3 regions of the Ochrobactrum teleogrylli genome follow, and region 3 is predicted to be linked to each of the others. Evidence: predicted binding sites of a transcription regulator. Region 3 holds the regulator's gene; each other region holds the start of a gene.

Region 1 (4,211 bases), 3.0 Mb from region 3:
CCGGCGACCAGCGCGAAATCGCGCACACGGCGCAGCAGGCGTCCGGCGATGCGCGGCGTGCCTCGCGAGCGGCGCGCGACTTCCAGCGCACCATCCGGCGAAATGCCCATCTGCATGATGCGCGCGCCACGGCGCACGATATATTCGAGTTCCTCGACGGTATAGAAATTGAGCCGTACCGGAATGCCGAAGCGATCGCGCAAAGGCGTGGTCAGGAGACCAAGACGCGTCGTCGCCGCAACCAGCGTGAATTTGGCAAGATCGATCTTTACCGAGCGCGCTGCCGGGCCTTCACCAATGATCAGATCGAGCTGGAAATCTTCCATCGCCGGATAGAGAATTTCTTCCACAGCGGGGCTCAGACGATGAATTTCATCGATGAAGAGCACGTCGCGCTCTTCGAGATTGGTCAGCAGAGCCGCCAGGTCGCCAGCCTTGGCGATGACCGGGCCGGAGGTGGAGCGGAAATTGACGCCCAGCTCCTTGGCCATGATCTGCGCCAGCGTCGTCTTGCCGAGACCGGGAGGTCCGACGAACAGCACATGATCCAGCGCTTCGCCGCGCACCTTGGCCGCTTCGATGAAGACCTTGAGGTTGGCGCGCGCCGTTGCCTGCCCCACGAAATCGTCAAGCGTCTGCGGGCGCAGCGTATTGTCTTCGTCCACGCGTTTGTCGGCATCGATGAGAGGGTTGCGGTCGCTCATGCCTTCCTCCTCGCATGAACATATCGCCGACACAAGCTAATCACCGCGACAATTCCTTCAAACCAAGCCGGATGAGCTTTGCCGAATCGGCATCCTCGCCCGCTTCTTTCAGCGCAGCCGCGACGGCATTCGCCGCCTGATCGCGCGAATAACCGAGATTGGAAAGCGCCGACACGGCATCCGCGACGGGGGCCGGGGCCGCACCGGCTCCAAGTTCCTGCTTGAGCCCGATGGTGCCGCTCGCCTCACCAGCGAAAGCCGGGGCCTTGTTCTTCAATTCGGTGACGATGCGCTCCGCCACTTTCTTGCCGACGCCCGGCGCACGCGACACCATGGCGATGTCTCGCAGCGCAATCGCATTGGCAAGTTCCGACGGCGACAATGTGCCAAGCACGGCCAGAGCCACCTTGGCGCCGACGCCCTGCACATTTTGCAGCAGGCGGAACCACTCACGCTCAAGCTGATTGGCGAAACCGTAAAGGCGGATCATGTCCTCGCGGACATAGGTTTCGATGAACAAAATGGCCGCCTCGCCCGCTCCGCCGAGATTGCCCAGCGTGCGCGCCGAACAAAACGCCACATAGCCGACGCCATGCACGTCGATGACTGCATGATCCTCGGCAATTTCATCGATCACGCCCTTAAGCTTGCCGATCATTCCGGTTCTACCCCGCTAACAACGCCTGCATCCGGCGGGCGCTTACAATGCTCTGACGATGATGGGCATGGCAAATGGCAATAGCCAACGCATCGGCGGCATCGCTCGTATCGAACGACGCACGCGGCATCAGTACTTTGACCATCATGTGAATCTGTTGCTTTTCGCCGTGACCGACGCCGATCACCGCTTTTTTGACCGCATTCGGCGCATATTCCGCCACCGGTAGACCTGCCTGGGCCGGTGCCAGCAGCGCGATGCCGCGCGCCTGGCCAAGCTTGAGCGTTGCGGTCGCATCCTTGTTGACGAAAGTATGTTCGACCGCAGCTTCATGCGGCATGAATTCATGCAAGACTTTGGAAAGCCCCTCATGCAACTGGCAAAGACGCGAGGCGAGATCCATCTCGGCATTCGACGTCACCGTGCCCGAGCCGATGAAGTGCAGCGAATTGCCAAGCGATTCGACAATGCCCCACCCCGTGCGGCGCAGGCCCGGATCGATGCCAATAATGCGAATCGTTTCTTTCATAAGCGAACCCTATCCTCAGACGGATTCACTTGACAGCAGAAAAGTGAACAAAAGAGAAACATGCGCCGAGAGCACGGTCGGGGCAGCGCAGATTTCGGTTATGACGACCCGAAAATGGTGGGCTTTGAGAACCGGAGCGCAGCGTACATAAGGTACGTGAGCACCTGAAGCGGAAAACAACGCCATTAGCAGGCCGTCAAAGCCGAAATATCAGCTGTCCCTCAAGACGCGCCGAAAGCCGTCTTCAGCAACACAATCTGTTCGGAAACCGGGTTGTCGTGCGGATTGGTCTGCAAGGAAACCACATCTCCATAGACTTCTCGGTCCATGCGGCGCACGCGCGCCTGCAAACGCATCGAGCGCTCCACGAGTTCGGCAAAAGCTGCAGGCAACTCGTTCCAGCCCGGCGCGCCCTCTCCAGCCGATGGCGTGTCGAGACGCACCTTGGCCTTTTCGGCAGACACCTGCTGGCGGTTCATTTCACCGTTGCGGGCGGCGCGCTGGAGCAGCAGCCAGGAAGCGATCTGCATGAGACGGGTGGTGAGGCGCATTGATTCGGCGGCATAGAGGGTTGCAGCAATCCGGGACAGGTTGCGCGCTTCTTCACGGCCTTCACCGTCGAGATAGCTTGCCGCTTCCTCGACCATATCCATGCCCTGGCTGTAGATCGGCTTGAACGAATCCGAGAAGACCATGCGCTCCGCGAGGCTGATCATATTGCTCGGCATCTGTCTCTGTTCGCTAATCACTGCTCTGCCACCTTGCGTGACCGCCTGCATCGGCGGCCCATTCCGTTGCCCGCATCCATCCGAAAAATGGACGCGACTGAAAATTGCTGAACCGTCTTTCGATCACGCAGGACGTTCGGACGGAACTGTCATGACAAACAAGTCCACGATAAACTGCACCTTCATGCACGGTCGCGCAAGATTATGTTTAACGTTCGGTTAACATTTTCAAGGGGTAGTTAACTATCCCTGCAAGCAGAACGGGTCGAACCGGTTTCCGGTTCCCCTCATGCGTTTAAACGCTGGCGGCTAGAGCCTTGCAGGCACAAAAAAAGAGCCGCAATGGCGGCTCTCAGGAGTTTAACAGGGAGGCGTCAAACAGAGTGGCAAAACCACTCGGTAAGAATCCAGCCGAACTGGATGTAAATGATTAAACCCTCTTAAGATTAATGAATGGTTAATTTTGAGTTGGACCTGTGGAAAATGCCAGCGGGACGGCCGCGCAGAAAGAAAAAGCCGCCCGAAGGCGGCTTTTTATCAATAGCGCTGCAGCGCTGGCTGCGGCTTCGGTCCTGACTGCATCTTCACCGGCTCGGCGGCAGGCACTACAGGCTTGGCAGATTTGGCAGCCGCACCGTTCTTGCCCCAGCCAATTGTCGGCAGCCACTCCAGATAATAGGCCAGCGCGAACTGCATCACGATACCGGTTGCGATCAGCAGCGTGTCGTAAGGCAGACCACCCGGGTTCACGAGCTTCATCACCTGCGCCACCATGGCAAGCAGCGTGCCTGCGATAAACACCGGCAGCGAATGCTTGCCGAGGATGGCGAGCGGATTATCCGGCGCGGTGCGGGCGATATTGTTCAGCGTCGGCACAACGGCAATGAGATAAGCCATCGCCAGAATGTGCAGCAGACGGGGGCCCGACAGGAAAGTCTTGTCGAAACCGGTGATGACCATCGGCAGGCCCATCGAGGCATCGATCCCCCAAAGCGGAATGCGGACCCAGGCCAGCGCCAGCACCAGATAGCCAACGGCAAGGGCGATCAGCGCCGGATGGTTGGGCAACTGGCCGCCGCGGCGCACATGCATCACGCCTGCAATGCCGATGGCAAACAGGAACTGCCAGGAAAGCGGGTTCAGGAACCAGACGCCTTCCGTCGGATAATTGATCGGCGCGACGTTATAAAGTCCCGACAGGAACCACACTACGCCCGAGACACCCAGCATCAGGGGCAGGCTGATGCGCGCCAGCAGTAGCAGCATCGGCGTCAGAACCAGCATGACGGCATACATCGACAAGATGTTGTTATAGCCCAGCTGATGGCCCAGCGTGACGAGACCGAACAGCGATTCCACCGGGTGCTTGAGCAGCGGCTCGATATTGATTTCCTTGAGCAGATCGGCGCGCTTCAGAAAAATCGCAGCGGAAGCAAAGATGGCAATCGTCGCCATGGTCGTCATGATGTGGGTCGTATAAAGCACACCCGCACGACGCCACATCTTCAATGTCAGCAGAAGGCGGCTACCGGGGCCAAACTTGCTGCCATAGGCCAGCGCCACGGCCATGCCGGAAATCAGCACGAAGGCTT
Region 2 (4,211 bases), 1.5 Mb from region 3:
TCAGGTTTGGATCGATAGCTTGCTGTGTGCCGAGACCGTCACAGGTCGGGCAGGCGCCAAAGGGATTGTTGAACGAGAACAGGCGCGGCTCGATTTCCGGGATCGTGAAACCGGAAACCGGACAGGCGAATTTTTCTGAGAACAGAATGCGCTCGTGGGTCTCGTTGGCCGACTTATTGGCTGCGCCGCCTTCCGCCGTTTCTTCGGGCGGAAGCGGCTTGTCGGCGAATTCAGCGACGGCCAGACCGTCGGCGAGCTTGAGGCAAGTTTCTAGACTGTCGGCAAGGCGCGAGGTGAGGTCAGGGCGCACGACGACGCGGTCTACCACCACATCAATATCGTGCTTGTATTTCTTATCGAGCGCCGGAACATCGGCAATCTCGTAGAAAGTGCCGTCCACCTTGACGCGCTGGAAGCCCTTCTTCTGAAGCTCTGCCAGTTCCTTCTTATATTCGCCCTTACGCCCGCGTACGATCGGCGCCAGAATGTAAAGACGCGTGCCTTCTTCCAGAGCGATCACACGATCAACCATCTGGCTGACGGTCTGGCTTTCAATGGGAAGGCCAGTTGCAGGCGAATAAGGCACGCCCACACGCGCGAAAAGAAGGCGCATATAGTCGTAGATTTCGGTGACAGTGCCGACCGTCGAGCGCGGATTACGGCTCGTCGTCTTCTGTTCGATGGAAATGGCGGGCGACAGACCATCGATCTGGTCCACATCCGGCTTCTGCATCATTTCCAGAAACTGGCGCGCATAAGCCGAGAGGCTTTCCACGTAACGACGCTGGCCTTCCGCATAAATCGTGTCGAAGGCAAGCGACGACTTGCCCGAGCCGGAAAGGCCTGTCATGACGATCAGCTTGTCGCGCGGCAAATCAAGATCGACATTTTTAAGATTGTGCTCGCGCGCGCCACGTATGGAAATGAATTTCTGATCGCTCATTCCGCGTCCTGCCTGCTTCGTGATGCCATGGATAGATTGGCCCCGGCGATGAACCGCCGCGCCAATCCCATAATATGGGGCGAAGCCCTCCAAAGAAGAAGGGGCTTGGTTATCCTAATTTGCGCTCTTGTATCACCGGAACAAATATCGAACAACCAAGCTTCTGATAGGCGATACGAAATGTGAACGCAAGAGCGTTGACTGTCACTCCTGACAGGAGCACACTTCTCTTACTCGCTGATGCGAAGAGGTATTGCGGAGGGATGACGCGATATCGGCAAGAGGTTCGCAGGAGGCGGGAAATCCGGTAGGGAGGTAAAGGAGCATGAGTCCACCTGACTACACTGCCTAGCTTTCACACAGATGAAAGCACAATCGATCTTTGTCGCGGATGCGTTCTTTCGCAAGGAACAATGCATCGTTGGTGAGAAGTTCGATTGCCGAAAATCTATATATGCGCGGAAAACGATTGGCCGCGTGCCTTCGAGTTCCGAAAGATTTTGTCGACGAATTAATGCCGACATATGAGCTTTGCTCAAACCCCAAGCCCCGCGCGCCAAAGAAACAGTGAGCGGCGGGGCTTTTCATTGTCTGACTGTGACGCGCTTTGTTGTATCTTCGGCTGTCGCTATGCGGCGGGTCAGGCATTCTCCTCGTTAGTCACTGGACCTCGTTAGAAATGAGGGATGTTTTGTCGATTTGATGCCACAAGCACTTGCATTTTGAACAAAACAAGAACATAAACTCTGTGGACATTGACCATTCCCCGCCCGGGAAATTGAGCGTCATGCGCGCCAGTCCTGTAAGGTGGGTAATTGAGTTTCAGGTGATGGCGCAATTCATGCGCCTGATCCTTCTTTAGGAAAGCGCTCTTGTGAGGATTTCAGATCCGGCGAGGCGCGCATGAGACCCGGAGTAGGTTTTCGATGGCTGGTAGCGTCAACAAGGTCATTCTGGTCGGCAATCTCGGTGCCGATCCGGAAATTCGTCGTCTGAATTCAGGCGATGTGGTTGCCAATCTGCGTATTGCGACCTCGGAAAGCTGGCGTGATCGCCAGTCCGGCGAGCGCAAGGACCGCACCGAATGGCATAGCGTTGTTATTTTCAACGAAAACCTTGCCAAGGTCGCAGAGCAATATCTGAAGAAGGGTGCCAAGGTTTATATCGAAGGCGCGCTCCAGACCCGCAAGTGGCAGGATCAGAACGGCAACGACCGTTATTCGACGGAAGTTGTGCTACAGAAGTTCCGTGGTGAGCTTCAGATGCTCGATAGCCGTGGTGAAGGCGGCGATCAGGGCCGTTCTTTTGATCGCGGCAGCGGTGGTGGACGTAATCAGATGTCGGATTATTCCGGCGGTGGTGGCGATTTCGGTTCGTCCGGACCGTCTTCTTCGGGTGGCGGCGGTGGCGGTGGGTTCTCCCGCGATCTCGACGACGAAATTCCATTTTGATGAATCTAACGGGCGCTTTAGGCGCCCGTTTCATTATGGTTAGACGGTTTGTTAAATCGGAACCTTATAAATTAATATTATCTAACTGAATAATAAAGAAATTTCCGAGCTTATCAGCTCAATATGTATCGATCGAAAACTCCATGCGATCCGCAGAAAACCGCGTCAGAGAATATTGAAGAGGCTGACCGTTCGTATCGACATTGATGGCGCGTGCCATCAGCACGATAGCACCGGGCGAGAGCTTCAGATGTTTCAGGTCATCTGAATCAGCGTGCTGGGCAGATATGGTTGTCGATTTGCGGAAATAATCCTCGATACCAGCTTTCCTGAGCGCCCAGGTAATAGACCCGTTTTCAGCATAGTCAGCAGCAAAATCGGGAAAGCGCGCCGCATCCACCCAATGCGTTGCGCGCGATACAGGGCGTCCATCGGCACTATGCGCCGTCTCAAGCCGCGTGACTTCGCTTCCGGCGGCGATGCCCAGGGCTTCGGCTATTTCGGCGGTCGCGACTTCGGTGCCGCTGCTGAGCAATATGCCTTTGACTTCGCTCGCCTGCGTGCCCAGTGACTGTGAAATGCGGGTGCGTGGCCCGATCTGGTAGGTCAAACGCTTTGCATTGGCGACGAATGTGCCGCGACCCTGTTCGGCACGAAGTACGCCTTCCTGCGTCAACGCGGCAATGGCGCTGCGCACCGTATGGCGGTTGACGCCGAAGCGATCCGCAAGCTCCATTTCGGCAGGCATGCGCGCGCCGGACTGAAGTTTCCCGGCCATGATGTCGCCGCGTATCTCATCGGCAATCTGCCGCCAGATCGCCACGCCGCTATTTCTTTCAATTCGTCTGGTCTTTGTCATCAACTGTCATCGTCCTGTCATTGGCAGGGAGTAATAATTTTGTTATTGTATGGTTGTCTAGATAAATAGACAAATATGCAAGGCAAGTCAACGGAATTGAACAGGGCGGAAAAGCTCATGCAAACGACAGAGCCCAAGGCAGGCAATGGCACTGCCGCCGGTGGGATGCACGCCTCGGCCAGCAACGACAAGTCCGGCAACAGCAAGGCGCTTGACGCGGTGCAGGCTGCACGACAGGCCAGCATGGCAACGCTTGCGCAGGCAAGCGGCGAAGAGCTGAAAGCTTTCTGGCAGAATTGGTCGGACAAGCCTGATTTCGAAATTCTCCGTGGTCCGGAAACAGGACTGGTAATGCTGCGCGGCCGTATCGGCGGCGGCGGTGCGCCTTTCAATGTCGGCGAGGCGACGGTGACGCGCGCGACTGTGCGTCTGACCGATGGTTCCGTCGGGCATTCCTATGCTCTCGGTCGCGATCAGGAAAAGGCACGACTGGCCGCTTTGTTTGATGCGCTCTGGACCGACGAAGCGCGCCGTGAAGCGGTGGAGCGTCAGGTCCTCGACGTCTTGCGCAACCGGCTGGAACAGGCCGACACAAAACTGCGCAGCGAAGCTGCTGCCACCAAAGTTGATTTCTTCACCATGGTTCGGGGAGACAATTGATGCTGCATTCTTCACCCCATTCGTCTCCGGCCTTCGAAGGTGGTTTGGCAAATCCGGTCACCGACGCCCAATCGGCATTTCATGCCGTCATGCATGCGATGGCCAATCCGGGCCGCGTCTACGCTCTGACCCGGGCTGCCACGCCGCCCCAGCCATTGACGCCGGAACTGGGCGTCATAGCCGCCACCTTGCTCGACCATGATGCCACCGTCTGGTGCGACCGCGCCATTGCAGCCGATGCAGACGCTACAGCCTGGCTGACATTTCAAACCGGCGCGCCGCAGGTTGAATCTTCCGC
Region 3 (4,211 bases):
CCTGATCGCCGGTTATGCCTGGTGGAGCGCGCGCAAGGCCAAGAAGCTGCAGGATATGGAAAGGCGCGTTGCAGCGCCAGTCGGCGGATTGGCAGCCAAGGCGTTGAATTTTGTCTTTGCCGCTGCAGGAACGTCGTTATTGGCTGGGCTTGCAAGCGGTATTTTCGCTGCCTACCACTTCAACAATACCGCACCGTTGGGGCTGATTGGCAATGTGCTGGCTGATCCGGTGATTGCCGTTCTGGTCATGCCCTTTGCTGTTTTCGGTTTGGTGTTGATGCCGCTCGGTCTCGACTGGATACCATTGTCCCTTGCTGGTTCCGGTGTGTGGATCGTGCGCGAGATTGCAAGTTTCGTGGCGTCCTGGTCCCCGGAAGGCAATCCGGGCGCGATGCCGCTCACAGCGCTTGCTTTCTGGACCATAGCGCTTGTGATTGCGGTCCTGTTCACAACCAGATTCAAGATTCTCGCTTTACCATTTGTTTTATTGGGATTTATCGCCTTTGTACGCGAGCCGTTTCCAGATGTCGTGATCTCGGAAGATGCTAAGCTGGTTGGGGTTCGACTGTCCGATGGGCGTTTTGCCGTGAACCGCGACAGACCATCCAAGTTCACGGTCGATAATTGGCAAACTGCCTATCTCGCATCGCAATTTCTGATACCGCAACACGCAAAGGACCGGCTCAGAGGAATCCCGACGGACGGCTTTATCTGCGAGGATGGATTGTGCACGATCACGCTGCGCGACGGGCGCGTGCTTGTATATACGGCTGATCCGACAGTTCAGGATATCGCCTGTGACATTGGCGATGTGATTATTCTGGCTGTAGCTGGCGAAATGCCAGGATGCACGCGCACGAATAAGCTCGTTCTCAACCGGCGTGATCTGGCCTTGCGCGGGACGGTTGAAATCAAATTGGGTGACAAGAAAGACGCCGCCAATGTTCCCACCGTGAAGCTTTCAAGCACCTCGCCCGACGAAAGCGGCGCTCCACCGCAACAGCCCAGATTTGCTGATCCGCGTTACGACGACACGCTGGCCTTCGCCATCGATGAGCCACGGCGTCCGTGGCATCTATTTCGGCTCTATTCCCGCGCAGCGCGGGGACTGCCAGATTGGGAATATAAAAAGAAAAGGACTGCGCAGGTGGTGGTGTCAAATTGTCCGGCTGATGACAATCAGGAGCCGGGCAAATGTGAATGACCGCATGGCGGCTATGAGATCAGTTATTCCGGCAGTCCGGTAAACTACCATTGCGACCCAAATCGCCCAAAACGGACAACCTCTGATCAATACCGGCGGATCAGACCGACCAGCTTGCCCTGTACGCGCACGCGGTCGGGACCGAAGATGCGCGTTTCGTAAGCGGGGTTTGCCGCTTCAAGCGCAATCGACGCACCCTTGCGGCGGAAGCGCTTCAAGGTCGCTTCTTCATCATCGACCAGAGCCACGACAATCTCGCCCGGATTGGCCATGTCACCGCGCTTGATGATCACCGTGTCACCGTCGAAAATTCCGGCATCGATCATCGAGTCACCTTTGACCTCCAGCGCATAATGTTCGCCCGCGCCGATCATTTCCGGCGGAAGGCTGAGCGAATGCGTCTGGTTCTGAATGGCGGAGATCGGCACACCGGCAGCGATGCGTCCCATGACAGGCACCGACACGGTTGCCGACACATCGTCATTGATCGCAACCGGGGCAGGGCGCAATGGTTGCGCGGGCGCAGGCGGCGCCTTGCCCAGACTGCCTTCAATGACGCTCGGTGCGAATTTCTTCTGCGCGTTCAGCCCCGGTGCAATCGAATCCGGTAGCCGCAGCACCTCAAGGGCACGCGCTCGGTTCGGCAGTCTGCGAATAAAACCGCGTTCTTCCAGAGCGGTGATCAGCCGATGTATGCCCGACTTGGAAGCAAGATCGAGCGCCTCCTTCATTTCGTCAAAAGATGGCGGAATGCCCGTTTCTTTCAGACGGTCATGAATGAACAGCAGAAGCTCGTGCTGCTTACGGGTCAACATGCGCGACACCCTCCGGCCAGATAAGAATCGAGAAAAACAAAACCAGAACGAACACTATATGTTCCAGTCTTGTTCTGCAATGGTTTTAAAATGATTAACGGGTGCGCGCCTTGTTGCGGTTCTGTTCACGGAAGGGTGTGAGGTGGGGCTCGGTGTTTGATGAAACGGTTTGTTTTCAAACAATTACGTTTGTTACTTCGTGTTCATTCGAGGTTGTGAAAGCGCGGCTTTTCACACCTATCAGCGCAACATCAGAACACGGCACGGTGTGCCCGCAGCGGCTGCCGGGGCATTTTCATCACGAATGAGCAGTGCATTGCAACCGACAAGGGCCGTCAGCATGGACGAGTCCTGTACTGGAAACGGTGTCACCAGCAGTGTTCCATCGCTTTGTGATTCGACCGTTGCGCGCACAAAATCGCGGCGATGGTCATTGGCGGGCATCGCCTGACCGAGTTTCGCCGGGCGGATATCCGCCGTCAAATCGGTGCCTGCAAGTTTCGCGATAAGCGGACGGAGAAAAACCAGACTGCAAACAAGACTTGAAACCGGATTGCCTGGCAGGCCGATTATGTGAACGGTTTTGCCATTGACGGTCTTGCGTCCATACATCAGCGGCTTTCCGGGGCGCATGGCGATTTTCCAGAAGTCCAGTTCGACACCGCAATTGCGTAATGCGCCATGGACGTAATCGCGGTCACCGACCGAGGCGCCGCCGATGGTCACCAGTACGTCGATGCCGCTGTCGAGAGCGGAGGCGATAGCCGCTTCGATCTGAGCCGGATCGTCCGGAATGATTCCCATATCTTCAGGCTTGCCACCGGCGCGGCGCACGATTTCGGCAATGCCGACGCTGTTTGACGCGACAATCTGGTCCGGGCCGGGGTCGGCTCCCGGCGGCACAAGTTCGTCGCCGGTGGCCAAAATAGAAATGCGAGGTTTGCGAAACACATCAAGCGTTGGATTGCCGCTGGCCGCAGCCAGTGACAAAGCGGGTGCGTCCAGTTCGCGGCCAACGGACAGAACAGTCTTGCCCGGCGCAAAATCGAGACCAGCCCGGCGGATATGACGCCCCGTGGCTATGCCTTCGAGTATGGTTAGCTGATCGCCAGATCGCTCGGTATGTTCCTGGATGACAATCGTATCGGCAGCTTCCGGCATCGGTGCGCCAGTGAAAATACGCACAGCCTGTCCGGGGAGGAGTGAACCGTCGAAGCGCTTGCCAGCAGCGGATTCGCCGATAACCTTCAGTTGAAGCGGATAGGTGGTATCTGCTGGCGCAATCAAAGCATAGCCGTCCATGGCTGAGCAGTCGAAAGGCGGTTGCAGGAAATGCGCCTCAACGGCGCGGGCAACAACGCGCCCGCCCGCTTCGTTCAACGCAACGGTTTCGAGGCCATGCGGTTCTGCGGAGGAGAGTATACGCGCCAGAGCATCTTCGACCGGGAGAAGGGACATCGTATTTCCTCTCGAACTCAAACTTGTCGGAACGTTTCACGCCTTCCAGTCGCCGGACTTGCCACCAGACTTTTCCACAACGCGGATATTGCCGATTTCCATATGGCGATCGACAGCCTTGGCCATGTCATAGATCGTCAGGCACGTCACGGATACAGCGGTCAGAGCTTCCATTTCCACGCCGGTGCGGCCCTTGAGCTTTGCAAGTGCGCGAACGCGCAAGCCCGGCAGCGCATGGTCCGGTACAATATCCACCGCGACCTTGGTCAGCATCAGCGGGTGGCAAAGCGGAATGAGGTCGGCGGTCTTTTTCGCGGCCATGATGCCCGCAAGCCGCGCGGTTCCGATCACATCGCCCTTGGCTGCGTCGCCCGCCAATATGAGCGCCAGCGTTTCCGGCTTCATGGTCACGCTGCCTTCGGCGACGGCCTGACGCTCGGTCTCGTCCTTGGAGCCGACATCCACCATATTGGCGGCGCCTTTCTGGTCGAGATGCGTGAGCCTGGCCGTGTCCGAGGTCATGACATCAGGCCTTGCCGGTCAGGAGTTCGCGTGTGGCGGCGGCAACATCGTCCTTGCGCATCAGGCTTTCGCCGATGAGGAACGTGCCGATGCCGGATTTTTCCAATCGCAGGCAATCGTCATGGGTGAAAATGCCGCTTTCGCCAACCAGCAGGCGGTCGGCAGGAGCCATTTTCGACAGCCGTTCCGAAACGGTCAGGCTTACTTCGAAT

What was found. The regulator LexA, encoded in region 3, represses DNA repair genes until DNA is damaged. The targets are predictions, from matches to a motif close to TGTTCNNNNTGTGTTCNG.
Region 1: ruvC (crossover junction endodeoxyribonuclease RuvC) is a predicted target of LexA. The motif match lies at 1,935-1,952, and genes of this name have one in related genera.
Region 2: ssb (single-stranded DNA-binding protein) is a predicted target of LexA. The motif match lies at 1,666-1,683, and genes of this name have one in related genera.

What each region holds. Positions count from the first base shown of each region.
Region 1 covers NZ_JBBHKQ010000001.1:3,430,753-3,434,963, reverse strand. The annotation lists gene ruvB (Holliday junction branch migration DNA helicase RuvB) at 1-704, opposite strand, end outside; gene ruvA (Holliday junction branch migration protein RuvA) at 745-1,362, opposite strand; gene ruvC (crossover junction endodeoxyribonuclease RuvC) at 1,370-1,891, opposite strand; gene rcdA (protease adaptor protein RcdA) at 2,113-2,619, opposite strand; gene WIX40_RS16040 (OpgC family protein) at 3,157-4,211, opposite strand, start outside.
Region 2 covers NZ_JBBHKQ010000001.1:1,872,502-1,876,712, reverse strand. The annotation lists gene uvrA (excinuclease ABC subunit UvrA) at 1-943, opposite strand, end outside; partial or broken gene WIX40_RS08795 (hypothetical protein) at 1,053-1,278, opposite strand; gene ssb (single-stranded DNA-binding protein) at 1,870-2,394, shown strand; gene phnF (phosphonate metabolism transcriptional regulator PhnF) at 2,513-3,256, opposite strand; gene phnG (phosphonate C-P lyase system protein PhnG) at 3,419-3,913, shown strand; gene phnH (phosphonate C-P lyase system protein PhnH) at 3,913-4,211, shown strand, end outside.
Region 3 covers NZ_JBBHKQ010000001.1:406,782-410,992, forward strand. The annotation lists gene WIX40_RS02045 (ComEC/Rec2 family competence protein) at 1-1,204, shown strand, start outside; gene lexA (transcriptional repressor LexA) at 1,291-2,019, opposite strand; gene WIX40_RS02055 (molybdopterin molybdotransferase MoeA) at 2,260-3,477, opposite strand; gene moaC (cyclic pyranopterin monophosphate synthase MoaC) at 3,514-3,999, opposite strand; gene trpC (indole-3-glycerol phosphate synthase TrpC) at 4,004-4,211, opposite strand, start outside.